4 regions of the Paenibacillus sp. FSL H7-0716 genome follow, and region 3 is predicted to be linked to each of the others. Evidence: riboswitches for the same ligand, from Rfam matches in the RefSeq annotation. Region 3 holds a riboswitch; each other region holds the start of a gene.

Region 1 (7,536 bases), on a different contig from region 3:
ACCTTCACGCCGTGTGATAGAAGCCCATTCCATGAACATAGTGATTAATTCGGGTTTACTGATTAATTTCTTTTTGATAAAAATCATTTTGAACAGACTTGGAATCTTTTTGACCTCGTTGAAAGGAAAAGCCATGAAAATAGAAGCTGCCGTACCCACCAAGATAATAACGTAAGCAGCAGGTGTGGCCAAAGCATGAAGTGGAGCGTGCTTGAGGATCATGCCCCAGATTACAGCAACCAAACCAAAAATTAAACCAATTATTGTTGAAATTTCCATTTTGCACCTCGTCCGTGAGATTTAAGATGTGTTCCGACAATGCCGCGTATATCATCCTTGAAACAGCGGCAGGGCACTCTGTGCGAAACCGAATTAACGTATATTCTTATTTATCGACATCATTCGGTTTTTTGTGAAGTCATTTTTTCGGCTATAATGGATAAGGTAAGTAATTATTCATCTGTGAAGAAAACGGAGTGATATACGTGGGTGTAAAGCATGGTAGAGATTACGGTGAAATTCTAACGGATTTGACCGAAGCCGTCGGACGAATTTCCGATGGATATTTATTTTTCGAGATGGATCCGGACGAGTGGCAGGAACTACCCCAAGAATCAAAGCTGGAGGTATGGGAAGCATTGGCTGAGGATCTTTTCTTCGCGTTGGGTAATGAACCTATGATTGAAGTGGGGAGCGGCGTAATTATTTACGATAAGGACACGCACCGCATTAATATTTTAGTTGGCGAAGAGGATTTGGCTTCAGTGGTTTTGATTTAGGTTGAGGAGACGTCGGGACGTAATTTGCCCGTAGTTAGTAGCCCGTGTTAAAATTGATAAAGCCGAGTTATAATCGCTGGGATTTGTGAATACATTAAATCGAAAATATCGCCTTTATCCTGGCACATCCCTTGGACCTCAGAAGCTAAGGGATGTTTTGTTTAACGCCTAAGTCAAGTAAAGGGAACTGCGCACTTTACTGCAATTTTTTGTAAGGGAGGAAACGAATTGTTATTTACGGAAGAGGAACTGCGTGAGGAGATCACTAAGCTGGAGGGCTGGAAGCTGGATAATAATGTTATGGTGCGAAAATATATGTTCAGCCAATATATGAAGGGCATTGCTTTCGTTGATGAAGTAGCCACGATTTCTGAAGCCTTCGATCATCATCCACATATTACGATTGATTATAAAACAGTTACCCTGCGACTTGAATCTAATGAAGAAGATGGGATTACGGCTCTAGATCTTCGAGCGGCGCATGAATTTAATGAAGCCTTTGAAAAAAATCACTAGTTTAGCCAAAATCATAAAATAAACGCCCGTGCATAGATAGTCACCTATCTCATACACGGGCGTTTTTAGTTGCTTGATGGGTTACTTTTTCTCTGAGAGCCAGAGTGCGACGTTGGCGATCTCTTCAGGCGCTAGCTTCTCCTTAAAGGAAGGCATTTGACCACGTCCTTTAGTGACGATGCTGTAGATTTCCTCAGCGTCATGCTGGCCGCCTTCATTCTGAAGACTTGGTCCAACTCCACCTTGAAGCTGATCGCCGTGACAGGTGATACAGCTGGCTTTCACGGTTGCTTCTGCCTTTGCTGCGTCCAGTTGAACTACCGGCATCGTGGGCTTATTTTCTTCCGCTACCTCTTCTTTACCCGGAAGTGTAAACATGAGTACTACCGCAAAGGCACAGGCGGCAAAAAACAAACCGCTCATGATCCATTTCTGCATCCCAATTCGTCCCTTCTATGTAAGCTGCTCCCTACATTATAGCTTATGGTGAAGCGTTATCATAGGGTTTGTGACAAAAAAATGAACGAGAATACAATCATTCTTATGAAATATATGGTATTTAATATCATTTGTCATAGACCATGCAATAAAAAGGTTTATCTCCTGTAGGTGTGCGGCGTTCATACGTATCTGTAATCGTAAATCCACATTTTTGATAAGTTCGTATGGCGCGTTGGTTCCAGGTCAGGACTTCTAGATCTATCTCACGATCAGGATAACGATTCAAGGCTGTCTGGACGATGGCATCCACGAATAGTTTGCCTAAACCATGGCCGCATAGATCGGGGCGCATCCCAACTCCTAAACGAACGACTCCTTCCATCGGGAACAACTGTGCGAATCCGCACAATACCTCTTGTTCATTTAATATGGAGATATATTGTTCCTCCCGGAGCTGCGGATCACCAAACTCGATGCCAAGAGCCTGCATCTGCTCCCACGGCATCCAGCCATAAATATTATATGGAGGCGTATAGCTCCACTTACAAATAGCTTCTCCGTGAATTGCCTCCATAGGAACTACATGAAAAGTTACCGAGGGATTTATCATAAAGTCATCGATCTCCTTTCACGAGGACATTGCTATATTACTAATTATATACAAAATGGGGGAGGTTCGACTCAGAAACTTTATATGAGAGAAATGTTTTACAAATTATGAGAGGGGTAAATAAGTAATAAGACAAAAAAACAAGCTCTCCTCCAAGAGTTACCTTGGAAAAGAGCCTATGTACGTTACTTATTGCACATCATCATTGTCTTCCGATTCAGCAGCAACCGATTGGTAAGCGTCTGTGCTCATAATGCGCTTGGCACCAACGTAGCGTTTCACGTAGTAGCTATCACTCAGAGAGCTAATCGTAACACCGCGTGAGGTAGAAGCGTGTGCGAACTTACCTTCACCGACATAAATGCCGACATGGGAGACACCTTTGCCACTTGTATTGAAGAATACAAGATCTCCGGCTCTTATATCATCACGGGAGATTGCTGTGCCCATTTGATATTGGGAACCTGATTGGTGTGGAAGGTTAATGCCAATCTTATCAAACACATACATTGTAAATCCGGAGCAATCAAATCCGTTAGTGGATATACCGCCGGATACGTATTTAGTACCGATGGCCTTGTCAATCACTTTATCCATTTTGGAATCTGCGAAAGCGCTTCCTGCTCCGATGGTGAGGATGATGGAAAAGCTTAGTACTGCTGCTGCTAACTTCTTCTTCAAAAGTGTATACCCCTTCCAAATGCCTACGAGGTTAGCTTAAGGGTTCGGTTGAAGGTCCCCTATGACCCCTCTATATAATGGAGGTCAATTCACCCAAAGTTGGTTCCCCCGTTTTCCTAATAGTTAGGAAACTCGGCTCATACTGTTGATTAGGATTAGCTTGTAATCAATACATGACAAAACCTTTGTAAATAACAACTTAATGATTACAAAAATGTTACTAAAATCTCACTGCGCTAATTGTAACAAACAGAAAGCCGCTTGGCAATCGTTTTTAACATATTAATGCAGAAAAATTGGCATTTTTACGGTAGAAAGGCATATGTAAGCGTTAATAATGACCTAATTTTTAATATAATTGCAATTTTTATCAAATAAACGTGTTTCAATTGGGCTCTAATAGTGTAAAAATATATTATGGAAAAAAGAAAAACCCGAATTTGATTACGGGCATAATCAGATTCAGGTTCATATAGTTGTAATTATGAGGTTATAGTTGTGAGGAAGGTTTCAATCGAAGGCTACAGCTTGATAAGCTGAAGTACTCATTACTCTTTTAGCGCCAACATAACGATTGGCCCAGTAGGCCTGACTGAGTGAAGTGATGGTCACTCCACGCGAAGAGGACGATTGTGCGAATTTTCCGTTTCCAACATAAATGCCGACATGGGATACTCCATTGCCAAGTGTGTTAAAGAACACTAGATCACCAGAACGCAGATTGCTTTTGGATACAGCAGTTCCAACGCTATATTGAGCTTTTGATGTACGAGGTAAAGTAAGACCCACATTCTTGAATACATACTTTGTAAATCCAGAGCAATCAAATCCGGCAGTGCTTGTACCTCCGGTTTTATAGGCAACTCCAATAGTCTTTGAGATTACAGAGTCCATTTTAGAGTCGGCAAAGGCGCTTCCTCCACCAATAGATAACGCCATTACAAGTCCTAGCGCCGCAGCGACGCATTTTTTTCTTAAATTATGTCTTTTCAAAAGATGTACTCCTTCCAAGGCCTGCGAGGTTAGCTTAAGGGTTCGGTAGAAGATTCCCTATGATCCCTGTAAAGCGAGATCAATTCACCCAAAATATGGTTCCCCCACTTCCCGGTGCAAAGGAATTAGGCGTGTTAAGCACCAGAGAATGACGTTTCGACAGTTACACTTACGATAAATACATTTAGTTATGTAGGAATCGTTTCAATTGATTACAAAATTGTTACTAATAGCACAGGACTTATTGTAACAGAGCTTTTACGATTTTGCAAATACTCTTAAGTTATCCGTATTGAGAAAAAGTCCCAGCTCCTAAATACAGGAATTGGGACCTTTTTATTATGTCAAATAAGGTTGATTTATTGTGGAAATGCTTTGCTACGCCATAGATGATATTGTGCAGAGATTCCCCACATTTTTAAGAGCGTAGAAGGTAGTGGTGAGATTTGCCGTATTATAAGTGCCGGTAGGCCGGGACAGAACAGACCCGTCAGTCCGCACACTAGCAGTAAGAGCAAGCCTCCCGCACCAAGTACAATGGAAACACCTATAGCAGGAATCAGTGACCGCAAGCAGATGAACAGTGAGGAGAACATTCCTGTACCGCCGGTGTAACCAAACTGCATATATAGAAGAAACAGGCGCACGATAAAAATATATATAAGCCATGCCAATACGTATGGTACTAAATGAAGTAACAAAGCGTAGTTAAACAAAGAGGATAAGAACAGCCCGTACATTTTTGGAGCAAGCCAGTAAAGCGGCAGCAGGGTCAGCACCCATTCGATTAGGCTAAAGACTAAGACAGGTAGTCCATAGATCTTCATGCCAGGGAAAAAGAACAGTCCACGCTCGCCCTTTCGCTCCTGGTGGAGCTCATGCAGCAATCCTGCCCTTATGAAAGGGGAAAGCAGAAGTCGCAAGACAACAAGCGCCAGAAGCATCCATAACCAAGTGCGTATCGCAGGGTCCGTATTCAAGCTGAACTGTCCCTCGATATAATATAACAGTCTGCCCATACCGCTGCCTCCGGCGTCTTTATCCGGATAGCGCAGTAGAATTGGAATAATAGCAGATCGGATGAAACCATACATAAAGTAGCCCCAGAGCAGTCGGTAGATGAAGAGCAGAATTAAAATATAAAATTGCTCCTTCATGCTTTGCCAGCCGCGGGTTATCGATGTTCTCACAATCATTCACCTCACCAGACAAGAGTTCCGAGCACGGTTTCAAGTAGTTTAGTTACACTTAATGTCCAGCGAGAGAGCGTCTTGGGCTCTATTTCCGCCAGCCTAAAGTTGTTTAGATGTTTGCTCTCCAATAAGATGGAATGTTCAGGGTCAATCTCAGCAGAGAGAAGAGGCTTATCGCTTAACAATTGAAACGTAGTCTCTGCTCCTTCACCGTTCCAGACCCGCTGCACCGAAGAGCTGTCGGCGAATGTGAATTTCACGGGAACATCAACGTAATGGCTCCCTTTGTTTGAAATCTTCACTAATGATTCGTAGCTTGGGGCATCGCCGCTGTTATTTTTTTTAAAAGTAATCGTATCTACTGAGAAGTCAGGCGCTCCATCACCATAAATGTAATCATCGAAATAGGCCTGCCATGGTTTTTTGGTTACCTTCTCAACGACTTTCTGAAAATCTGACGTAGCAGGATGCTCGAAACGGAACTTACGAGCGTAGGAGGACATGATGTTGTTCATTGCTTTGGTACCTACCTGGTGTTCGATATCTTTAAGTACAAGCTTGCCGCGGATATAAACATTTCGGCTATAGGAATCCGCCCCTGCATATTTCCACGTTTCCAGATTTAACGGCTCAGGTATAGTTACCAGGCTGGCCTGTAAAGGCAAATTAGACTTGATACCGTATTCTTGCTCCATAAGTCTGTCTTCGGCATAGGAAGTGAAGCTTTCATCCAGCCAGGCCTCCTCGAATTCATTACTGGCTACCATACCGTAGAAGTATTGATGGCCGATTTCATGAATGACGGTTCTTTCAAGTGAGGTATCTGGAGAAGAATCCGCGGCCCCAAAGGCTGTAATAAGGGTAGGGTATTCCATTCCTCCAGCACCGTTGCCCTCCTTAGGTGGGACGACAATAGACAGCGTAGAGTAGGGATAAGGACCATACCATTTGCTGAAGTAGGTCAGGGCAGCCTTGGCAGCCTGAAGGTAACGCTCTTTTAAATCTTTGTGTAGTGGGTCGAGATACACCTTAATTCGTACTCCAGGCACCTCCGGCGTAGAGAAGGCTTCCTCAGCTACTGTAAAATCAGGGGATGCGGCCCAAGCGAAATCGTGGACATCATCGGCGTAGAACTGATATATTTTCTGATCTTGTTTGAGCTTGGCATTTTTTACAGGAAATCCGGTCGCAGCCACCGTATAGTTGGAAGGGACGGCAATCGTTACATTAAAGATGCCAAAATCACTGTAAAACTCAGAGGTTCCGTGATACTGATGCAGGTCCCAGCCTTCTTCTTTAACTCCGCGTGTGCCCCTCGGCTCGTATACACTAAGCTTAGGGAACCATTGCCCAGCCATAACGAAGTTACCTGAAGCACCCATGCGTGCAAAGATTTTGGGCAGCTGGACTTCATACTGAAGCTTAAGTGTTACACTTTCCCCACCATTAACAGGCTGAGGAAGATGTACCTTTAGGAGCGTCTTATCGTTGATATTGCCGTCATCAGGTTGGACATATTGCACTCTTTGCATTAGCGAAGTTCCTTCTGTCGTGCGCAGATCGGTCAGCGTCATATTTCCGAAGCCGTTCTCAGGCATGCTGTCGCCTCTGAGCGTCCCCCCGGATTCCTTCATAAAGGTGGTATCTGATGAGGCAAATGCATTTGGATACATGTGAAAATATAAATCACTTACTGGCTTTACTCCGGGGTGTGTCCAGGTTACTGTCTCAGAAGCTTTTAAGGTTTCTGTGTCAGGAACAAGCTGGACATCAATGTGATACTCGACTACCCGCTGGCTTAAAGCCTCCTCTGCCGGGACGGGCGCGCTCTCAGGCAATACCTGCTGTGGTACGGCTGCAGGCGCTGTGCCGCTGGAGGACTTGGCCTCTTTTGAAGCGAAGCTAGTAACAGAAGCCGTAGAGCTATCCCCTGAAAAGGCCCATATTCCTCCTCCCAGCAGCGCGAGGATGGCCAGGGTCGCAAAGATGATGTACTTTAATGACAGTGACTTCATAGTGTGATTCCTCCCGTGACAAGCATCTACGGGATGTATATGTTTGCAATCGCCGCATTATTAGCTAAAATTAAATTATTCGTAAGAGGAAGGGTGTGCACTCGTGGACAACATACAACCGGAGGGCAAGAAACAGATTGCCTTAAATATTGTGAACGCTAAAAGTAAACATAAAGGCTTTGGAGCAGGCTCTATAGATCTCAACAACGTTTCACCTGTCATTATTGATGGTGATGTGGCGGTTATTGATATCGGTGCCATGCATGCCAAGAGTAAGGTGGAAAAAGGAATTAAATTTTCCATGAATC
Region 2 (7,536 bases), on a different contig from region 3:
CATTAGCTGCTCTAGGTCATCTTGAATTTTGTCAATATTCATGTTTTCATGCTCCTTTAACCATGTATAAATGATGGTCCTTGATCTATTTTAAAGAGTTATTATGAAATTGTAGGCAACCACAACTGTAACAACGAACAGGCTCCCTTGTCAATGACAGGAGCCTGTTCGTTGTATGATTTTAGATGATAATTACACAGCTTTATAGGCAGCAAGCTCGTAAGGAAGACACAGTGGCACACCCGTACGTGGATCCGGAACGATATCCGCTTCAATTCCAAACACTTCCCGCAATACATCTGGTGTCATAACCTCAGTAGGTGAGCCTTCGCTAACCACAGTACCGGACTTAATCGCTACCATATGCTGCGCATAACGAGTAGCATGATTCAAATCATGCACGACCATGATGATGGTACGGCCCTCTTCCTCATTCAGCTTTTGCAAAAGTTGAAGAACTTCGAGTTGATGCGCCATATCTAGGAACGTTGTAGGCTCGTCAAGGAATAAAATATCTGTTTCTTGTGCTAACGCCATAGCGATCCAAGCGCGTTGACGTTGTCCACCTGAGAGACGGTCAATAGGGCGATCATGAAAAGATTCCATTCCCGTAACAGAGATGGCGTTGGAGATGATGTTACGATCCTCAGCGGTCATCGTGCCAAATCCCTTTTGATGAGGGAAACGACCGTAGCTGACCAGCTCAGACACCGTCAAACCGTCAGGAGCCGTTGGGTTCTGCGGTAGAATCGCTAGCTGACGAGCAACCTCTTTAGTTGAAAAGTTATGAATTGATTTGCCGTCCAGCATTACGGTGCCACTCTTCGGCTTCATAATCCGGGCCATCGTTTTGAGGATTGTAGATTTACCGGAGCCGTTAGCGCCCACCAGTGCGGTGATTTTTCCCGTAGGGATAGACAAGTTCAATCCTTTAACTATAGTAGCCTCTGCATACCCAATACTTAATTCTTCTGTATTCAAACGTTCTGACATGATCTACAACTCCCTTAAAAGATTTATGGAGCTATGCTCCTAAGTATGAACGAATTTACGCTTTAGACTTGGCGAGTAAATATAAAAAGTAAGGTGCGCCAATAATCGCAACCACAATGCCAGTAGGAACTTCCGCAGGTTGCAGCACCCATCTGCCGATGGTATCGGCGGTAATCATAAGAAGCGAGCCTGTCAAAGCACTAGCAGGTAGTAACACCTGATGACGGGGTCCCACGAGCCTGCGAGCCAGGTGTGGTGCTATCAGGCCGACGAAGCCAATACCTCCGCTTACTGCGACGCAGGCGCCGGCAAGCGCTACGGCTGTTACCAGAAGGAGAATACGTTCCTTCTCCACACGCATTCCTAGACCTAATGAAGTATGATCTCCTAGATTCAATACATTTAGAACCCGGGCTTTATAGAAAGCGAACGGTAACAGAATCGCGATCCAAGGCAGCAAAGCAAGGACGAATCTCCAATCCCCACCCCATATTTTCCCGGCGATCCAAGTAGCTACAAATTGATAATTATTAGGATCAAGCCTAAGTGCCAATACAAGCTGGCAAGCATTGATTCCTGCAGCGACCGCAATCCCGATAAGGATCAGCCTTGTAGGAGACAGACCATCTGCCTTCCGGTAGGCAAGAATATAGATTAAAGCTGCGGTCAGGCCAGCCCCACCAAGCGCTAGGAGAGGCAAGACAAATATCGGCGCTGCTGTTGTAGCCGGAAAAAACGAGATGAAAATGATTACCGCAAAACCTGCACCAGCACTTATTCCCAGCGTAGCCGGTTCAGCGAGTGCATTACGTGCAAGACTTTGTAGAATACAGCCCGATACTGCAAAGCCCGCTCCAACTAACAATGAAATTACGATGCGGGGTAATCTGAAATCAAATAAAATAAGCTTTTGCTGATGTGTTCCATCACCCAGCAGTGTATGTAATACCTCCAGTGGGGATAGACGCATAAACCCTGTATTCATACTGACTATAAACACAACGACGATCAGTATAGCAAGGAGTGATAACACCGTTAGGGCGCGTGTACGGCGTTCTTTTTCATCTGGAGTAAGGGTTAATTTGGGCATTACAGCTCCCCCTTCCGCTTACTCGCTAAATAAATAAAGAACGGTACGCCGATGATGGCAATTAAAGCTCCTAGCGGTGTCTCATAAGGTGCATTTATCATTCTTGCGGCAATATCTGCAAAGATAATCAATAAGCTCCCTAGAACTGCCGAGCAAGGGATAATCCAGCGGTAGTCCACTCCAACGAAATAACGTGTAACATGCGGAATAATTAGTCCTATAAAAGCAATCGGGCCAACCGTTGAAACCGCACTTCCAGCTAAGATAACCACAACAATCATACATGCCAATTGAACTAACCTTGTCCGCTGCCCCAGACCAACCGCAACTTCTCTTCCTAGGCTGAGCAATGTGACGGATCGTGATAACATCATCGCTGCAATTAAGGCTACGGCCACCCAAGGGAATATAATCTTGATCTGAGTCCAGCTAGCTCCACCCATCCCACCAGCTAACCAGAAGGCTATGTCCTGAGATAAGTTGAAAAGAATAGCTACTCCCTGACTAATAGCAACCAATAAAGCACTAACTGCCGAACCTGCTAATGTCAATCGCAAGGGGGTCAGGCCATTAAAAGAAAGCGAACCGATTCCGAATACGATAAAAGAGGCCACAGCGGCACCGATAAAGCAATACAACATTAGTGAAGTGAATGAGAGTGAGGGTGCAAAAGCAAATACTATTGCCAGCGCTACCCCTGCTCCTGCATTCAAGCCTAACAGCCCTGAATCCGCAAGCGGGTTTCTTGTCATCCCCTGCATGATAGCCCCTGCTACTGCGAAGCAAGCACCGACTAAGGCGCCAGCAATAGCACGTGGAAATCGCAGTTCTCTAATCACCTGATGTTTTTGTAAATCTGGATTGAAATGAAATATAGCTTCCCATACCGTAGCTAACTTGATATCTGCCGCACCCACTGAGACCGAAAGTGCCAATCCGAAGGCAATGGCAGCAAGTCCAAAAATAAGAATACCAATGGCAGCTGCCGGTCGGGTATGTAGAGCTTTTTTAGGTTCATTGTTAATACGATTTGCGAAATCTGAGGGTGAAACCATGAGTCGTCTCCTTATTCAATAGTTACAATGGTTTATATGATAACAACAATCATTCTCATTATCGCAAAAATATTTATGTTGTACAATTGCAGGAACGATTTTTCCGTACTATGGGATTGGTTTATAAAAAAATGGTGCAGATCTTTGTATCCCGAGATACTTGATCTGCACGCCCTTCCCCACCGAAATGATCAGTCTCATTCATGGTGAATTACGACTTTTATTTCACAAGACTTTTTAGCACATCGTCAATGATTTTGCTGCCAGCGTTCGCACCACTGTAAAGCCAGCTGCTCGTTGAACTCATTTCATGCACATTTCCAGCTTTTACAGCTGGGATGCCCTTCCAGATTGCACTATCTAGGATCTCCGAACCCTCAGTCTTATCACTATTTACAAGGAAAATATGATCTGCGGTCAGCTCAGAAAGCTTCTCTAGCGAGATCGGATTCCAAGTTGCTCTTGTTCCTACTGGGATCTCTGTTACTAAGTTAGGCAACGTTACGCCAAGGTCTGTATATAATACAGCTCCACTGCTGCGGGTTTCGTCTACAATATAGAAGTTTTTTTGCACCAACCATAGAATCGCCGCGGACTCTTGTCCAATAGCTCCTGCAAGCTGTTCTTTCGCAGCCGCTGCTTTAACATCATAATCTTTAATGGCTTTTTCTGCTTCAGGGGTTTTGTTCAAAATCTCACCCATCTTGAGCAACGATTTGCGCCAATCTTGATTTAGTTCATCCCCAATTACATAAGTGGGTGCAATCTTATTCAACTGATCGTAAATCCCGTTCTGAACAGAAGACTCCGATGGGATGATAATAAGATCCGGAGCAAAGCTGGTTACAGCCTCTAACGGAAGATCGTAACTAATTGTAGGAACATCCTTCAATTCAGTGGCCAGATAATCCTGAACGCCATTTGTAACTGACCATTGAGCTACTGGAGTTACACCCAGAGTTACCAAAGAGTCCTCCAAATATGAACCCAGCACGCGCTGTGGATTAGCTGGAATCGATACTTCATGACCCATTGCATCAGTTAACGTCTTAGGTGCAGCAGGTGCCTCTGTAGATTCTGCTGTAGGAGCTGTTGTAGGCGCTGCTCCTGCATTTGATGAACTTTCAGCATTATTATTACCACAAGCGGAAAGTAAAAGCGTCATCACTATTAATCCGCTCATCGTTACTTTCATGCTTCCTGATCTTTTTCTGTTAAGCCAAAACATTAAAAACCCTCCTATATGTAACTGCTTTGATATTCAAAGGTGATCATTACCTCTGCTTCACTTTTAAATGATATTGATTCTCATTCTCTATGTCAACATATAAATTTCAAATTCTGTGGATTTGCAACAATTTCCTTCATATAAAATACAAAAGAGGTTATATTCCGAACGTTCCGGATATAACCTCTTTTTTTATCTTCTGCTTATTTATTTAAATGATAAGGGACAGTCGCTACTACAACGTCCTTTTGATTCATTAGATACGAGCGGATTAAAAAGCTGGTCTGATTATGAAGCACGGCTTGCCACCAATGTTTGGTAATAAACTGTGGAATCAGAATTGTGATGTGATCCGTCGCAGCTGTCTTCCACTCTACCGTATCGATAAACTTCACTAACGGACGAATGATACTACGATATCTGGAACGAAGTACAATCAGGCGTACACCTGGATTCCATTCCTCCCACCGTTGCTCCATCTTATGAATGTCTTCTTCATCAAAGCCTACATACACAGCAACAACATTATCTGTTAGAGACTTCGCATAGCTGATGGAATGTAATACAGCACGTGTAACCCCTGCAACAGGAACAACTACAGTACTTCCTTTAATTACAGGTTTATCAGTAGCAGGACATATACGCAGTTGATCCGCAGTGTTCAAATAGTGCTTATGAATACGGTGGAACACGAACATTACAGCAGGTAAGAAAATGAATGCCATCCATACGCTTGAGAATTTAGTAATGATAAAAATAAGTGTAATCGTCAATGTAGTCAGCATACCGATGGTATTTACTACAAATCTTTTCACCCATCCAGCGGGTCTGGTTTTGATCCAATGCACCATCATCCCCAGTTGGGATAAGGTAAAAGGAATGAACACGCCTACCGCATATAGTGGAATCAACCCTTCCGTATTCCCATGGAATGCAGTCACAAGTATGATAGACATAACTCCTAGAAAAATAATGCCATTTGAGAAGCCCAGGCGGTCACCACGGACCATAAATGCATGTGGCAGATATTTATCTTTTGCAAACATAAAGGCGAGCAGCGGAAACGCTGAATATGCTGTATTAGCTGCCAAGAACAAAATCACTGCAGTAATCCCTTGAATGAAAAAGTACAATCCGCCACGGCCAAAGGTCGATTCAGCGATCTGAGAGACAACCGTAGCCTTTTCATCTGGCACAATACCATACCAATACGCCAGCACAGTGATTCCGGTAAACATAAAGCCAAGGATAAGTCCCATGATCATTAGCGTCTTGGCTGCATTTTTCTCAGCCGGTGCTTTAAAGTTTGGGATCGCATTAGATACGGCCTCAACTCCCGTTAGGGCTGAACAACCAGAGCTAAACGCTTTTAATAGTAGAAACAAACTTACATTAGATACGGCGCTTCCTATTTCAGGAACATTCGCATGCGCGCCACCCATTGCATATTTAACGATACCGGAGATAATCAGAACAACAATCGAAACCACAAACAAATACACGGGAATTGCGATAAATGAAGCCGATTCAGTCACTCCGCGAAGATTAATGATTGTTAATAGAACGATAACAGATACAGCGATGAGAACAGTATGATTATGAAGACTTGGAAAAGCCGATGTGATCGCATCCGTCCCTGCCGAGGCACTAACCGCTACGGTAAGAATGTAATCCACCAATAATGAACCCCCAGCGAGCAGCCCTGTCGGAATACCAAGATTACTCTTGGCTACGATATAAGCTCCGCCTCCTTGCGGATAAGCAAAAATCGTCTGCCGGTAGGATAAAATCAGGATGGCCAGCAGGCCCAATACGGCTAATGCAATTGGCAGGGAATACCAGATGGCAGTAAACCCGGCAGCCACCAGTACAATCAGAATTTGTTCTGTTCCGTAGGCTACAGACGAGAGCGCATCAGAAGACAGGACAGCCAGTGCTTTAACCTTGGATAACTTTTCATGATCGAGTTCATTCGACTTCATCGGACGTCCGATCAATAGTCGTTTTACCTTGCTTACCATGGTGGATACAGTTCCTTTCTTTGGGAGCTGAAACGGAATTTCCGTGCGCTGTTTTCATCGGTGGATTTCATAAATGCAGACACAAAAATAAGCATACGGAAATGATCCGCATGCTTATGCATGGTCATTTTCCCACCTTGCTTACGAGGTTAGCTGGCGGATTCGGGCTGTGGTTATAGCCCTACGGTAGAGATCTGTTCGACCCGGTTCCGATTCACCCCATTGGCATGAATGCCAAGTTTGGTTCCCCCGTTTTTCCTAAGAAAATTCAGCGCATATTCAACTTCTCACAAGGTCTAATATTAGTCTACAAAGTGCCTACAGTAAAGCGTTGAAAAAAATGAAAAAAGAATGAAAAAACATCCAATAAGCTCAAATATAGCGTCTTATTGGATGCTCTCTTTCATTATCTTCAATTATCCCTCTAGCCCGTGATTTTAATACCTTTTCAGCGTTTTTGTACCTTCCAAAGTAAAAACTAAAATCCTAAGCTCTCCTCTGCATCTACTTCAATCACTTCTTCTTCCTTACGTCCATACCAAAGAAGGAGACTAATTAAAGCAAACGCAATTAAAGCTAACAAAGGAATCGTTATAAATCCGAAGTAGTTCAAGTAATCTTTATTACAAGGAACACCAATTGTACAAGGTAGAACTTTACTTAACGCTGGAATCTTCTGTTCCGCATAATGATAGATTGAGATACTGCCACCAATCAAACTTAATGGAAGCACATAAGGAATGATGCGCTTATCTCCGCGGAAAGTGGCAATTCCCAATAAAAATAACTGTGGATACATAAAAATCCGCTGAAACCAGCAAAGCTTACAAGGTTCATAATTCAAGACTTCACTTAAATACAAGCTACCAGCTACAGCTACCAAAGAGACGAACCAGGCCAGATAGAGGCAGTTACGCTTGCAAAAAGATAGGAATTTTGTCACTTTGCCTCCACTGCTTTTGCGGCGGCGTTAATTTCAGATGTAATCGCTTCAATATCGAAAGGTTCAGCCGTTTTCACTCCATTAATGTAGAGCGAAGGCGTATTTGTCACGCCTGCGTCAGTTGCCAACTGAATATCTTTCTTCAGCTCATCTGCATAAGTTTTCTCTTGGATGTCTTTACGCAACAGATCGTAATCGATCGCTAA
Region 3 (7,536 bases):
GCTAAAAAATTCATAGCTGTTGCGGTGGCTCTCCTTAGCCCGGTACATGGCGGAATCCGCGTTCATCATTAACGTTTGAACGTCCTTTCCATCTTCAGGATAAACACTGATTCCGATACTGGTTGTGACCAAACATTCATGGCCATCAATTATGATCGGGATATTAATAGCATCTATTATGGCTGAGGCCTTTTCAATAATCAGATTTTCACTAGTAACGAAGGGGAGTAAAATGGTGAACTCGTCTCCACCCAAGCGGGAGATGGTTCCTGCTTGACCCATGCACTGTTTCAACCGATCGGCAACGGTTTGCAAAAGGCGATCCCCGAACGAGTGGCCTAAAGAATCATTAATATATTTGAACCGATCCAAATCAAGAAACATCACGGCAAGATTGTGGAAATTGCGTGATGCATGCTCTAAACCTATAGATAAATGGTCCATGAATAGTCTTCGATTCGGCAAATCCGTAAGTGGATCGTGATAAGCCATGTGATTAATGGTTTCTTCCGACTGCTTGTGTTCGGTGATATCTTTGCCAATAGCATAAACACCGACATTATTTCGATCTATAATGATCGGAACGAGCCGAACCTGCAGGTCGACAACATGTCCGCGTTTGTGTCTGATTGGCAGTTCAAAGCTCGACGAGGTTCCCCGTTTGGCACGCACATAGTACCGCAGGTATTCGGTTATATTTCGAGAGGCGATTAAATGATCACAGACTCTTCCCAATAGCTGATTGGAGGAATAGCCTATTAGTGCTTCAGTAGCAGGATTAATGGTCGTCAGTTTGCCTTCCATGTCAAAGGAACAAACGAGATCCGGATTATGATCAAACAACGATTGGTAGCGGTGCCGGCTTTCTTCCAGCATCCTTTGGGAATCTTTACGCTCCGTAATATCTCGAATGATTCCCCGGAATCCCAGTGGATTCGAATCTTCTGTTCCAGGAATCAGCACGATGGACCCCTCTACGGATTTGCGTGTTCCATCTCTGCGAACGACTTCCCATTCAACGCAGTTAACCGCTGTTCCCGTATGAGCTACCCATTGATACGTTTGTTTTAGTCTCGTCTTATCATCCGGGCCCATGAAGTCCGTCATTTTACGTCCCGCCATTTCTTGCACGGAAACACCCAAAATGTCGACAAGCGATTGATTATATACAAGCAAATGACAAGAAGGATCTGCTTCGTAGTAACCATCCTGAATGCTTTCCAACGTTGCCTTGATTTTCTTTTCTTCCATCTCCCAATTTGCAGCATCCTGTAGTCGTATGGAGCTCAAATTGCGTCGAATGGTGAAATAGAGAATGCCGGACGTAGCGAAAATGGCAACTGTGCCTGGAAGTAAGCTGGAGAGTCCGAATTTGAAGCCGAGCAGCAACAAACATGCTAAAAGCATATGGATCGCAACGATGCGCACCGAAATAATGGTGTCTTCTTTTTTTCTTCTCGTATCAACATGCTTCTCCATCGCAGGGTACCTCGACTTCAACAGAATCTAAAGTAAGTTCAAAATCATATCGATCAGTTTAATTCCGATGAAGGGGAATATGACGCCGCCCGCTCCGTAAACCAGAATATTTCGCGACAATAGCTGGCTCGCTCCCCTCGGTTTAACCTTCACACCTCTTAGAGCTAATGGAATTAATAATGGAATGATAACCGCATTAAAAATCAGAGCGGACAAAACGGCACTGGTCGGTGACTGTAAATCCATAATGTTCAAAACCTGAAGCTCGGGAATTACTCCTGCAAACATCGCAGGAATGATGGCAAAATATTTCGAAAAATCATTTGCGATACTAAAGGTGGTAATGGCTCCGCGAGTTATCAAAAGCTGTTTTCCGATGGAAATGACCTTGAGAAGCTTTGTAGGATCGGAATCCAGATCGACCATATTGGCGGCTTCTTTAGCTGCATTCGTCCCGCTGTTCATCGCCAGACCGACGTCTGCTTGGGCTAGCGCGGGAGCGTCGTTCAAGCCATCGCCCGTCATGGCTACCAATTTTCCTTGCGCTTGTTCCTCACGGACAATGCGGATTTTGTCTTCCGGCTTGCTCTCGGCGTAATATTCGTCAATACCGACATCCTTGGCAATCGTAGCAGCAGTAAGCGGATTGTCTCCGGTACACATGATGGTCTTAATCCCCATCTGCTGCAGATCTTGCAAGCGTTCGCGGATTCCGGGTTTAATCGTATCTTTTAAATAAACGAGACCGAGAATGCGATTGTTTTTGCTCACAGCCAGCGGAGTTCCGCCCAGTCTGGAAATACGGTCGCTATGCTCCTGAAGTTGATTCGGAATTTCTCCGCCTCGCTGTATGATATAACTCTTGACCGCATTAACCGCTCCCTTGCGGTAAAAGTTGCCGTTCAAGTTGAGTCCGCTCATCCGCTCTTCAGCCGTAAACGGCATCGCTTCTCCTTGGTATGCCCGTACATCGCTGTTCACATGGTGTTGTTTGGCAAGTTCAAGGATGGAACTTCCTTCAGGCGTATGATCGAATATGGATGAAATAACAGCGACTTCAATCAGCTCCTGTAAAGATGCGCCAGGTAAAGGGATGAATTCTGAAGCCCTGCGATTGCCGTATGTGATCGTCCCCGTCTTATCGAGAATGATCGTATTGATGTCACCCGCCGTCTCCACCGCTTTTCCCGATTTGGCTAAAATGTTGTATCGGGTCACACGGTCTATCCCGGAAATACCTATAGCGGATAGAAGTCCGCCTATGGTCGTCGGAATTAGACATACAAACAGGACGATTAACGTGGTTATGTCCAGTTGAACACCAATGTACGAAGCGAGTGGATGCAAGGTGACGACCACGATCAGAAAAATGAGCGTGAAAACAATCAGAAGCGTGTTCAGCGCGATTTCGTTTGGAGCTTTCTGACGCTTGGCTCCCTCAATCAAGGAGATCATGCGATCAAGGAACGAATGTCCCGGTTCGGAGGTGATCTCCACTTTAAGCCAATCGCTAACCACAGTCGTCCCGCCGGTAACGGAATTTGCCTCCGGCTGCGCCTGTTTGATGAGAGGGGCTGACTCCCCGGTAATCGCCGATTCGTCAACTGCGGCCAAGCCTTCTATGATAACGCCATCTCCGGGAATCACTTCCCCGGCTTGAACGCAGACGATATCTCCTTTACATAGCTCGTCAGCGGCTACCTCTCGAATGGATCCATCCTTGAGAATCTGCCTCGCGAACAGCTCTTTTTTTGTTTTGATCAGGCTGTCTGCTTGCGCCTTTCCCCGTCCTTCGGCTAAAGCTTCTGCAAAATTGGCAAAGAGGATGGTGAACAGTAAAATAACAAACACCCCGACGGTGAATCCGATCGACTGTGTGCTGCCAAAATAGGCAGGAAAAAGAATGATCAGCAGAATCAGCAAGGTTACCGTTTCAAGCACGAATAAAACCGGATTCCACATCATCCGCCGCGGATTGAGCTTGCGTATACATTCCATAAGCGCCCGAGTAACCGTTGCTCTGTTGAATGAATTTCTCCATTCCTGCTTCATGAGGATCACCTTATTCCGTCCGTTGCACTAGCGATTTTGAATGCTGCCCCACCTTCGACAAAGCCGTTTTTGGCTGCATCAATCACGATTTAGCTCCACTCGCGATCATCGAGTTCAAACACAGTATGCAGGGAGCGAACAACTTCATGCAGCTTGGTGCCTTCGATTACGCACGAGATTTTTATTTCAGAAGTGCTGACTGTGTGAATGCTTACGCCGGTTTCGGCAATGGTATGAAACATCGTTGCCGCAATACCTGGAGAACTGACCATTCCTGCCCCGACGATAGATACTTTCACCAAATCGGAATGGGCTTCCAAGTTTTTGAATCCAACGTCTGCCTGGATAAGATCAAGCACACTTTTTGCCTTCTCCAGATCGGCGAGACTAACGGTAAAGGACAGGTCTGCCTTGCCATTCCTTATCCCGCCCTGAACGATAAGATCGACATCAATGTCGTCTTTTGCAAGCGAATTAAAAACCGTGGCGAGTCGGTTGGGGCTTGTTGGCATATCCAATAAGCTTACATGCGCAATAGGCTTGTCGAACGCGATGCCACGAACCACGATTCCTTGTTCCATATCCGTTTCCTCCTTCACTTGCGTCCCTTCATGGTTCGTAAAGCTGGATCGAACGACCAGCTTCACTTTATTTTGTTTGGCACATTCCACTGCGCGGGGGTGGAGAACCGCCGCTCCGAGATGAGCCATTTCCAGCATTTCATCGTACGAGATTTCCTTCAGTTTTCTGGCCAGCTTGACGATGCGGGGATCGGTTGAATAAACACCGTCCACATCCGTATAGATTTCGCACAAGTCTGCCCGAATCGCTGCTGCAAGCGCGACAGCTGTTGTGTCGGAGCCTCCTCGTCCAAGCGTTGTAATCTCGCCATTTTCTGTCGCGCCTTGGAAGCCGGCTATAATGACGACGTTCCCCTGATTTAGCGCATTCCTTATTCGATCTGTCTGAATGTCGATAATCCGTGCCTTCCCATGGTTTGCTTCTGTAAGAATGCCAGCTTGCCATCCGGTTAAAGAGATAGCTTGTTCGCCCAGGACGTGCAGTGCCATGGATAACAGGGCTACCGCAACTTGTTCTCCGGTACTGAGCAGCATATCCATTTCACGTGCTGAAGGAGTTGTCTCCGCGATTTGTTTGGACAACTCGATCAAATCGTCCGTCGTATCTCCCATTGCGGACACCACGACGACGCACTGATGGCCTTCCTGCCTTCGGTCCGCGATCCGTCGCGCAACGCGCTTTATCCGTTCGGCGTCGCCTACGGAACTGCCTCCATATTTCATCACCAATAATGACAACATCATCTCTCCCGTGTATGATTTCGAATTTGTCCCGTAAAACCGTTTACTTAAACTTAATCATGCATAAACTTGTTCTCGATATCGCAATCCAAATGAATAAGCTCCATTTTTTCTCCGGTGCCGATGCAAATGTCCGATTGAATGGAAGTAACGTCGCAACCGACAATTGAGGCAACTTTAGGCTTCAACAGTGCTTGCAAACGTTCGCGATCCATTTCGCATATCGTTTGATGAATGCTTCTGCCGCGTATGGCATGGACAGAGATGGATTGTTCAATTGTTGGAGTCCCTTTGGCAATGATCACAATATGATTTTTAATGACTCTTACTTCAACCTCCTGCGGATGTACGCCGAGCACTTCCCGCTCACATTGCAAATAGGCTTCCTTCAGTTGGTTGGTTAACTCCTGCATCATACATTTCTCCTTCATGTCAGGAAATCAGAATGAGACGTAAGAGTCAGTATGTTCCATGAAATAGATGTGTTCTTTCGGAAAAGGCAAATGAACAGGGGATCTGAGAGTAGGAACACAGTTCAATAACGTCGATTCGGCAAGTTCTTTCCGGAATCTCCCCCATTTCTCTTCCTTCTCTTGAACCAATTGAAAAGCTTGGGCAACATCAAGACCTTTCAGATTCATAAAAACGGAAGCCCATCCGACGAGGTCGAACGTTCTACTGCTGCAAGGCAATCGATATTCGCCCCAACCCCTGAATCCATTACCGGATAGTTTCAGATATCCACAGATGCTATCTTTTTCGTTGTTGGATAATAGACGCTGGGTCAGTTCTTGATCGAAACGAAATACTTCGATGGAACGAATTCTCTCCTCATACCGAAAACCGGACGATTGAAGACCCAGCAGCGGATCCGCTTCTTGTACATGTAACATGCTTGCCACACTCCTAAATGTTTTTTGGGTACGACAAAAAGCCCGAAGAGCAGAGAAACGAGGCTCTCGGGCAGTCTGTTGTCAGTCCATCGGACAAACGCAGCTCGGGTACGGTTCTCTCTCAATGCGCTTACGAGGTTAGCTGTCGGGTTAGGGCTTGAGAGTACCCTTTCCATGTGCTACGCAGACAAGGAATTCACCCCGTGAAACCATGTAAAGGCTTCAGGTTGGTTCCCCCGTTTCCCTTTAGGGAATTCAGCGATTCAATTGATTTTGAAGTTGTTGATAGAGATCATACGCTTTTTTCACGACAATGTAAAAGCCGAATCCGACATCGATTTTTGATTTTTTCGCCTTTTCTCGTGCATGAAAGCGGATGCATTGAACAAAAACTAACCGAGACGGCAATATTTCTGCAAAAAGGTTCCATTATTACGTTTTCGAGTGGTGGAGAATCGACTTAGACAGGATGAACGCTTCTGTTATTCCCTGGACAGGAAGCGATAGCCGATCCCCGGCTCCGTCACAATGAACTTGGGTTGGGTTGAGTCTTCCTCCAGTTTTTTGCGAAGATGCCCGATATACACCCGCAAGTAATGGCTGTCTGACTGATTGTGTTGGCTGCCCCACACTTGTTGTAGCAACTGACGCTGCGTGACGACCTTCCCGGCGTTGGAGGCGAGAATTTTCAACAGATCGTATTCCGTTGGGGTCAGCTTGATTCGTTCTCCCTTCAATTCCACGTTCCGATGTGCCAGGTCGATGGTGAGCTCGCCGAACTGGAAGTGGGGTTCGTTCGCCGATTTGGCCATGTGCCGCAGCGCAACACGTATTCGGGCGACCAGTTCTCCCATTCCGAACGGCTTGGTCACATAATCATCGGCGCCGCTGTCTAATGCGGCGATCTTGTCTTCCTCCCGATCTTTTACCGTTAGGACAATGACCGGCGCATTCGACCATTCCCGGATGCGGCCAAGAATATCCATACCGGACATGTCAGGCAATCCGAGATCAAGAACAATCAAGTCCGGCAATATCAAGGAAGCCTGATGCAGACCTTCCTCTCCGGTCGAGGCTTCATAGATGGCATATTGATGGGCTTGCAGGGTTACCTTTAGAAGCTTGCGAATTTGGGGTTCATCATCGACGATTAAAATGCGAGCCCCATTTTCTTTAGTGGTCATGATTCTAGATGCCCCTTTCTTAAAAATGTTGCATACTTGTCGTCTTGCTTGTTAAAGGGAAGCATGATCGTTATAATGGTCCCTCGCTGCTCGTTCGGCTTCGCCGAAATCGTTCCCCCATGAAGCTCGACGATTCCTTTGCATATGGCAAGTCCTAAACCCGTACCGGTTATTTGCTTCGCCGCGGCTGAACGGTAAAACTTTTCGAATATCCGATCATGTTCGTCCTCTTCCAGTCCAATCCCTTTATCGGAGACTGAGATGACAACGTCATCTTCCTCGGTTTGTACAGACAGGACGATTTCACTGTAATCCGGACTGTATTTGATCGCGTTGCTGACCACATTGACCAACATTTGCTCCAGCAACACTTCATCGCCCAGCACTATAATGGGGTCGTCATCCGGCAGCTCGGCGCGGAGCTTGCGATGTTGTTGAAAGTCCTTGACTTGAGTCAACGTAACGCCGATTAAGTCCTCCACATCGCACCAGTTTTTCCTAAGGCGCAGCATCCCGCTTTCAAGTTGAACCATGCTGAGCAAATTTATCACCAGTCGATTCATGCGAAGAGCACCGTCCCGGATCGTGAAAAGAAGCTCCATGCGA
Region 4 (7,536 bases), on a different contig from region 3:
CTACGAATCTCCCCATCGCGTAGTTAAGACACTTGCTCATCTTCAAGAAGCATTCGGTAATCGCCAGATTGTGTTGGCACGTGAATTAACGAAAAGATATGAGGAGTTTCTACGCGGTTCAATTGAGGAATGTACGCTTTGGCTTGCTGAACATCCTCCGCTAGGCGAATATGTTATTGTCGTAGAAGGGGAGAGCAAGGAAGATGCAGAAATCGCAGAATCGGCGTGGTGGCGTCAGTTAAGCATTGAAGATCATGTAGCTCATTACGAAGCACAGGATGTACCACGGAAAGAGGCTATGAAAAAAGCGGCATCAGACCGGGGTGTAGCCAAACGGGATATTTATAATGCGTTGCTTGATAGAGCAGAAGAGTAAGTGTTATAGACGAATTCCTAGAATAACTAAGGATTCTCAGAGCCGATTCGAGCTTGAGTGATTTATCTGTGGGTTAAATGTACTTTGTACAGTTATTTTTGAATTTTTTTATGTATTTGTTCGTTTAGTTGTACTTCATACAGTTATAAAGGTGGAAAGGATTGATTTCACGGAGATATAGGAAATATAAGTGTACAAAATACAATTAATTCGTTTAATGGTAAAAAGCATTTAAAATAACTGTAAGAAATACAACTAAGTATTACTAGTTCCGTCTTGAAGCACATTGCCCTTAGGGAGTGCAAACCCAGACATAAAAAATACCTCCCGCGGTCACGGGAGGTCAAGGAGATATGAAAAGGTTAGAATTAACAATTTGATTAGTTCTATTATATACTATTTAATTTAGTTTGTCACAGGGGTAGGGATGGAAGATATGCATTCATGACAAACTATTTTTCCTTTAAAGTAAGTTACGTTCTCAGCGTTGCCACAGAAAATGCAGGCAGGCTCATACTTTTTAAGCATAATCCGTTCGCCATCAACGTAAATTTCCAGTGCGTCCTTTTCGCCAATGCCAAGTGTACGGCGTAATTCAATAGGAATAACAACCCGTCCAAGTTCGTCTACTTTTCTTACAATTCCTGTTGATTTCATCATAACAATCGTTACTCCTCTCAATGTTCCAAAAACGTCATTATTCGACATTGTTCACTGTTTTATGATACTTATAATACCAACGATTCCCAAATCAGTCAACCTTTTTTCATAGGCTGAATAAGAAAATTTCCATAAGAACTTTGAATGTCCCTATAAAAATTAAGAATTACCCTGAAAGCATTTTGTCGATTTACCAAGACCAAAAATGATACTTTTCGACAAAGTACGACATAATTACTTATTATATACTGATATTAGTTAAAATCATATTAAATTATTAGAAGGAGTTGATCTCATGAAGCAGCCGCTCACGGAAGAAAAAGTTTTCAAGGATCCCGTTCATAATTATATTCACGTACAGGATACGATTATTTGGCGACTAATTAATACAAAAGAATTTCAGCGTTTACGCCGGATTCGCCAGTTAGGTACCTCATATCTCACTTTTCATGGTGCAGAGCATAGTCGTTTTTCTCATTCTTTAGGAGTATATGAAATTACACGCAGAATCATTTCGCAATTTGAGCGCAGCGGGTATAAGGATTGGATTCCGGAAGAAAGTTTGCTTACTTTGTGTGCGGCTTTGCTGCATGATTTAGGGCATGGCCCATTTTCACATTCTATAGAAGAAGCTTTTGAAATGAACCATGAGGATTGGACCTGCCGGATTATTTTGGAGGACACGGAGATTACCGAAATATTGCGTGATGTGGAGGAAGATTTTCCTCGTAAAGTAGCTTCAGTTATCTCTAAGACTTATGAGCATGAAATTGTTGTCAATTTGGTTTCCAGTCCACTGGATGCTGATCGTATGGATTATTTACTGCGTGATGCGTACTATACAGGTGTAAACTATGGAACCATCGACATTGATCGGATTTTGAGAATGCTTCGTCCTTATAATGGGCGGATTGTAGTAAAAGAATCAGGTATGCATGCCATTGAAGATTATTTAATGTCGCGTTATCAAATGTACTGGCAGGTATATTTTCATCCGGTGACGCGCAGCTCTGAAATTATTTTGCGTCAAATCTTCCGTAGAGCTAAAGAATTGTTCCAAGAGGGGTACAAATTTCGCTTTATGATCGCTCCGCTGGAAGATCTCTTTCGAGGAGAAGTAACAGTGAAGCAATATTTAATGCTTGATGAGGCACTGGTACAGACTGCTTTTATGCAATGGACACTTGAAGAAGATGAGTTATTAAGCGACTTGTGTACCCGTTTTATTCATCGTAAACTGTATAAATATGTAGAGATCGAGAATTTGGATACAGATATGATTGCGGAAATCCGCAGCAGTTTTGCGGGAGCGGGACTTAACCCAGAATATGACTTAGAGATTGATTATCCGACAGATTTGCCTTATGATGTGTTCCGTCCAGGAGCAGCCTTCGACAATAATCAAATTTTACTGCTTGATCGGAATGAGCAATTGCGGGAAATTTCAGAGGTATCGGATATTGTGCGCTCAATAAGCGGAATTCATCGTGGCAGATATCACCTATATTTTCCGCAGGATAAGCTGAAAAAAGCCCTTACACGCTTGCCCTCTTCTGTAGCAGAGATTTTTGCAAAATAATACAAATATTTATGGAACTATTGATAAAAACAACAAGGAGTGAGCTTTAAAATGTATCTGTTCGACACACATACACATCTAGATGCGCCTCAATTCGACGAGGATCGCGAGGAAGTTATAGCTCGTGCAGTAGAGGCCGGAGTCAGCAAGATGATCAATATTGGATTTAACCGGGAAACGATCCCTTCAACGATGAAGCTGGCTGAATCTTATGATTATATTTATGCAGCGGTGGGCTGGCATCCACAGGATGCGATTGATATGAAAGAGGGCGACCTCGATTGGATCGCCTCTCTTTGCAGCCATGAGAAAGTGGTGGCCATCGGAGAGATTGGGTTGGATTATTATTGGGATACCTCTCCCAAGGATGTACAGCAGGAGGTCTTCCGCAAACAAATTGGACTAGCCCGTGAACTAAAAATGCCAATCTGTATACATGACCGTGATGCTCATGAAGATGTCGTACGGATTTTACGGGAGGAAAAAGCAAATGAAATTGGTGGCGTAATGCATTCGTTCTCAGGCAGCTGGGAAACAGCAAAAATGTGCCTAGACCTTGGATTTCATTTGTCATTTGGAGGACCGATCACGTTCAAAAATGCCAGAGTGCCTAAAGAGGTGCTTGCACAGACGCCATTGGACCGATTATTGATCGAAACAGACGCTCCATATTTGACTCCACACCCCTTCCGAGGCAAGCGAAATGAGAGTGCTCATGTGAAGTTAGTAGCAGAGGCTGCGGCTGAAATTAAAGGGTTAACATGGGAAGAATTGGCTAAAATTACGTATGCGAACGCACTGGAACGATTTGGGATTGTCTGAAAACAGGAGTAAAATGGGTGAAAAATAGAGAATAGCCGATATATTAAACTTTTTTAATATAAAAACGGCTGATTATTACAATATTTTAACCATATATTTGCGTAAACGTGGTTGAATCGTCCTTTACAACATGCATCAAAACAGGATATCATCTTTTCAGTGATGTGAGCTGTTGTTATTGTGACAGCCATTGATTCATGGATCGTCTCGCTGAGTCTCCGTATGGAGAACGGGGGAACCAATATTGGACTGCCGCATGCCTGTATCTTGAATACGACTAGGAATTGCCGCAGAACAATATTTGATTTCTTCACGTGGTCTTTGGGGTGAATTTAAGGGCAACCGCCGTGAGCGGGTGACCTGAAATAGGGCGTCTCTCTTTCGTCCGAACCCGACAGCTAACCCCGTAAGCGCAAGTAAGAGAGGCAACCTCGTGCACAAACATTCCCGCGTATTCTGACATCGGAGAAGCCACGAAAGAGTCCTCAAGAGAACTCTTTTTAGGCTTCTTTATTTTTGAATAAACTGAATGTTGCCCGCATACTGTTATATAACAGGTGTGGGAGTAGCTGTGCCGAGCAGGCGATCCATGAGCAGGAGACGCTAAGTTAATACGTGCGTATCCTGTGACAATCTCAAATAGCTTCGTCAAAGAAATTCAGTCCTCATGATATACAAATTGACGACGAGGCTATGTAAGGAGGATGGAGAGAATGGGCTTATTCCAACCAGAGGTATCCCATGATTCGCAGTCATCCAGCAGGTCTTTCGCATTACGGTGGGAGCAAGTAAATACTCGCGTACTTTTACTTGCAGGTGTGATTTCAATCGCAATCGCGCTGTTAATTCTGCTGTACGTACACGGTCAAAGTAACAAACAATTAGTTTTAGTAATAGACGGGCAAACACAGACACTTGAAACGCGAGAAGCACTTCTAGGTGATGTGTTGGAGAAAGAGCAAATTTCGCTGCAGCCGCATGATGAATTATCTTTAGGTCTGAGTGATGAAATAAAAGACGGTGACCGTGTCGTTATCAATCGTGCGCAGAAATTTAGCCTTACTGCGGACGGAGCAACAAAAACGTTATATACGACCGAAGACACTATCGGTCAAGCGATTGACAAACTGGGTATCAACCTAGAAGGCTATGATAAGATTTTTCCTTCGTTAGACACCACCATCTCTGCTGACATGGAGATTAAGATCGTTCGTATCAACAAGCAAACGGTACAGCGAACAACTAACTTACCTTTCCGTGTTATTAAGACAGCAGATCCCTCCCTTACTGTGGGAACAGTTAGAGTGGCACAGGCAGGCAAACCAGGCGTCATGGTTCAGCATATTGAAAAGATCTATCAAGACGGAGAACTGGCCTCTATGCGCATGATCGGCAAGGAAGTACAAACGGTAACAAAAGATAAGATCATTGCCGTTGGTACTAAAGCACTTCCTAAGCCTACTGTAGTTGCTAAAGCTACAACAACTTCCAAATCAAGCACTACCTCCAAAACGACTAAAGTTAGCGCTAAGACTAAGAACGTCACAAGCAAGGCTGGCGTAGATTTTGAGTACAAGAAGATGATTAAGAACGTCTCCATGACAGCTTATTCGTCAGAAGAGCCAGGGATAGGTACTAAAACTGCCTCCGGAACACGCGTAACGGAAGGTCGTACAATTGCAGTAGATCCGAATGTAATTCCTATTGGCTGGTGGGTTTATATCGATGGGCTTGGATTCCGCCGTGCAGAGGATACTGGCGGTGCCATTAAAGGCAATAAAGTGGATGTCTATTATGATTCCCTGAGCCATGCTCGTAATTTCGGCCGTAAATCACGTACCGTTTATGTGATTGGACCTGTGAAACCAGAGCTTAACTAGAACTGAAGCTTTTGCAAAAAATCCTTTGATAAGCTATAGTGATGATAACCGTTAAGGAACGCTGGATGATCATTTCGTTGATCGCAGAGCAACCGCTCATCACTTATACATTCTTTAACCAAAAGAAGAGGAGCGAATCCTCTTCTTTTTGCTTTTTTTGGAAGGAGTCAAGAAATATGATTAAGGAATTAATCGTCGTTGAAGGCAAAAGCGATACCGTAGCCATTAAGCGTGCTGTAGAAGCGGATACCATTGAGACAGGCGGCTCTGCTGTAAACCGGACTGTAATTGCTAAGATCGCGCTTGCTATGGAACGTAGAGGGGTTATTATTCTTACGGACCCGGACCATGCTGGGGAGCGAATTCGTAAAATCGTTTCAGCGAAGGTGCCGGGCTGTAAGCATGCTTTTATTCCAGAGAAGGACGCAACTCGAAAAGGGGATATCGGTGTAGAGAATGCATCGCCAGAGGCGATTCGTCATGCGCTGCGTAATGTACATACCTCTTTTGAAGGAGCACCTGCTTTGATTGGTATTGATGATCTTATGGCCGCTGGAATGCTTGTACACCCTCGGGCTGCTGAAAGACGTATGGCGCTTGGTAATTTGCTTGGAATCGGATATTGTAACGGCAAACAGCTGTACAAGCGGCTGGCGATGTTTGGGATTACGCGGGAGGAATTTGCCGGGGCTCTCGCCCAAATTGATCAGGGAGGCATTACTTCATGAGTGGTAGAGAGGAAATTTCGACTCCAAAACGGACCAAAGAGATTATTCAACGTTATGGATTCAAGTTCAAGAAAAGCCTGGGACAGAATTTTTTGATTGATCAAAATATTTTGGACAAGATTGTAGACGCTGCTGGACTAGATAGCGATTCTGGGGCGCTGGAGATCGGGCCGGGAATTGGAGCGCTGACGGAGCGTCTGGCACTAACAGCGGGTGCTGTAACTGCCGTAGAGATTGACCGTAGACTGATTCCAATATTAAAAGACGTACTTTCCCCCTATCCCCATGTTAAGGTTCGTAACGATGATGTCCTCAATGTGAACTTGCAGGAAATGTTCAAGGAAGATTTCACCACTGTGAACAAGGTCAGTGTGGTTGCTAACCTGCCTTATTATGTGACTACTCCGATTCTGATGAAGCTGCTCGAAGAGAAGCTTCCCCTTGATAACATCGTTGTAATGATTCAGAAGGAGGTTGCGGAGCGTATGGCTGCATCTCCAGGTGGAAAGGAATACGGAAGTCTTAGCATTGCCGTGCAGTACTACAGCGAGCCTGAGCTCGTCTGTATCGTGCCACGTACCGTATTCATCCCTCAACCTAATGTGGAGTCTGCTGTTATCCGTCTGAAGGTTAGAGAGCATCCTCCGGTAAAGGTGGAGAGTGAGAAGCATTTCTTTGAAGTGGTTCACGCTTCTTTCACACAGCGCCGCAAGACGATTGCTAACAATCTGAAGGCTCGTTACTTCCCTGAACAGGGACGTGAGCAGCTGGAGGCTTTACTCGCAGAAGCGGGTATTGAACCGACCCGTCGCGGAGAAACACTCAGTCTTGAAGAATACGCCCGCTTAAGCAGTGTTTTGCTAGCCGCTGGAATTGAATAAGCAATAAGAAACGGTTGTTGTCTTAAAGGACGACAACCGTTTCTCGTAGAAATATAAGGATGTTATTGTGGTGGAGCATTATACATTCTTATATTTTAAAAATATGGCGAGTTATGAACCAACTGAGGCCTTTGCCCATACGATGGGGTAGAGGTGGTGGTTGTAATGAATTTAGGAGACTTGGTCGTTCGCAAATCTTATGGCGGTGATTTAACATTTCGTGTAGATAATATTGTGCAGGATAGAGCCGTCATTAAAGGCACAGATTTCCGCCTGTTGGCGGATTCTCCTCTGGATGACCTGGTTCAAGTGCCTCCTACCCGAATAACGGAACGGGGACAGCAAGCACAGATCAAAGCGAAGGAATCACTGACACAGCTGCGGAAGGATCGTCAGGAGCAAAGTCAGCGGAGCGGGGGAACCCTAACAGAGGGGACATGGGCTCCACCGTCCAAGGAAGCTCCTTATTTTGAAGTGCCGGGTAAAGTACTGCATCTGGATGGCGATCCGGCATATTTGAATAAGAGCCTTAGTTTATACGAGCAGCTGCGGATTCCCGCTGAAGGGCATCATGTTCATGAATCTGCAATGGCTGATACGTTATACCGGC

Evidence for each region. A riboswitch is a leader RNA that binds a small molecule or an ion and turns the genes downstream of it on or off. The one in region 3 is predicted to bind cyclic di-AMP.
Region 1: linked by a shared signal. The riboswitch ahead of MHH60_RS23740 (C40 family peptidase) and the one ahead of MHH60_RS28375 (hypothetical protein) in region 3 are both predicted to bind cyclic di-AMP.
Region 2: linked by a shared signal. The riboswitch ahead of MHH60_RS02800 (APC family permease) and the one ahead of MHH60_RS28375 (hypothetical protein) in region 3 are both predicted to bind cyclic di-AMP.
Region 4: linked by a shared signal. The riboswitch ahead of MHH60_RS27710 (3D domain-containing protein) and the one ahead of MHH60_RS28375 (hypothetical protein) in region 3 are both predicted to bind cyclic di-AMP.

Annotation. Positions count from the first base shown of each region.
Region 1 covers NZ_JBBODA010000023.1:14,291-21,826, forward strand. The annotation lists gene motA (flagellar motor stator protein MotA) at 1-279, opposite strand, end outside; gene MHH60_RS23720 (hypothetical protein) at 486-779, shown strand; gene MHH60_RS23725 (4a-hydroxytetrahydrobiopterin dehydratase) at 1,008-1,295, shown strand; gene MHH60_RS23730 (c-type cytochrome) at 1,377-1,733, opposite strand; gene MHH60_RS23735 (GNAT family N-acetyltransferase) at 1,861-2,346, opposite strand; gene MHH60_RS23740 (C40 family peptidase) at 2,536-3,027, opposite strand; cyclic di-AMP (ydaO/yuaA leader) riboswitch at 3,033-3,175, opposite strand; gene MHH60_RS23745 (C40 family peptidase) at 3,538-3,966, opposite strand; cyclic di-AMP (ydaO/yuaA leader) riboswitch at 4,024-4,162, opposite strand; gene MHH60_RS23750 (hypothetical protein) at 4,380-5,210, opposite strand; gene MHH60_RS23755 (M1 family metallopeptidase) at 5,222-7,228, opposite strand; gene MHH60_RS23760 (YwhD family protein) at 7,332-7,536, shown strand, end outside.
Region 2 covers NZ_JBBODA010000001.1:623,923-631,458, forward strand. The annotation lists gene murB (UDP-N-acetylmuramate dehydrogenase) at 1-42, opposite strand, end outside; gene MHH60_RS02780 (ABC transporter ATP-binding protein) at 193-993, opposite strand; gene MHH60_RS02785 (FecCD family ABC transporter permease) at 1,049-2,083, opposite strand; gene MHH60_RS02790 (FecCD family ABC transporter permease) at 2,083-3,138, opposite strand; gene MHH60_RS02795 (iron-hydroxamate ABC transporter substrate-binding protein) at 3,359-4,366, opposite strand; gene MHH60_RS02800 (APC family permease) at 4,570-6,387, opposite strand; cyclic di-AMP (ydaO/yuaA leader) riboswitch at 6,512-6,671, opposite strand; gene MHH60_RS02805 (disulfide oxidoreductase) at 6,866-7,330, opposite strand; gene MHH60_RS02810 (DsbA family protein) at 7,327-7,536, opposite strand, start outside.
Region 3 covers NZ_JBBODA010000037.1:34,137-41,672, reverse strand. The annotation lists gene MHH60_RS28395 (sensor domain-containing protein) at 1-1,479, opposite strand, end outside; gene kdpB (potassium-transporting ATPase subunit KdpB) at 1,507-3,531, opposite strand; gene MHH60_RS28385 (aspartate kinase) at 3,621-4,850, opposite strand; gene MHH60_RS28380 (Na-translocating system protein MpsC family protein) at 4,907-5,284, opposite strand; gene MHH60_RS28375 (hypothetical protein) at 5,294-5,746, opposite strand; cyclic di-AMP (ydaO/yuaA leader) riboswitch at 5,858-6,017, opposite strand; gene MHH60_RS28370 (response regulator) at 6,229-6,930, opposite strand; gene MHH60_RS28365 (ATP-binding protein) at 6,927-7,536, opposite strand, start outside.
Region 4 covers NZ_JBBODA010000034.1:45,215-52,750, reverse strand. The annotation lists gene rsmI (16S rRNA (cytidine(1402)-2'-O)-methyltransferase) at 1-376, shown strand, start outside; gene MHH60_RS27725 (AbrB/MazE/SpoVT family DNA-binding domain-containing protein) at 782-1,036, opposite strand; gene MHH60_RS27720 (HD domain-containing protein) at 1,332-2,615, shown strand; gene MHH60_RS27715 (TatD family hydrolase) at 2,667-3,437, shown strand; cyclic di-AMP (ydaO/yuaA leader) riboswitch at 3,636-3,865, shown strand; gene MHH60_RS27710 (3D domain-containing protein) at 4,151-5,317, shown strand; gene rnmV (ribonuclease M5) at 5,494-6,045, shown strand; gene rsmA (16S rRNA (adenine(1518)-N(6)/adenine(1519)-N(6))-dimethyltransferase RsmA) at 6,042-6,926, shown strand; gene yabG (sporulation peptidase YabG) at 7,092-7,536, shown strand, end outside.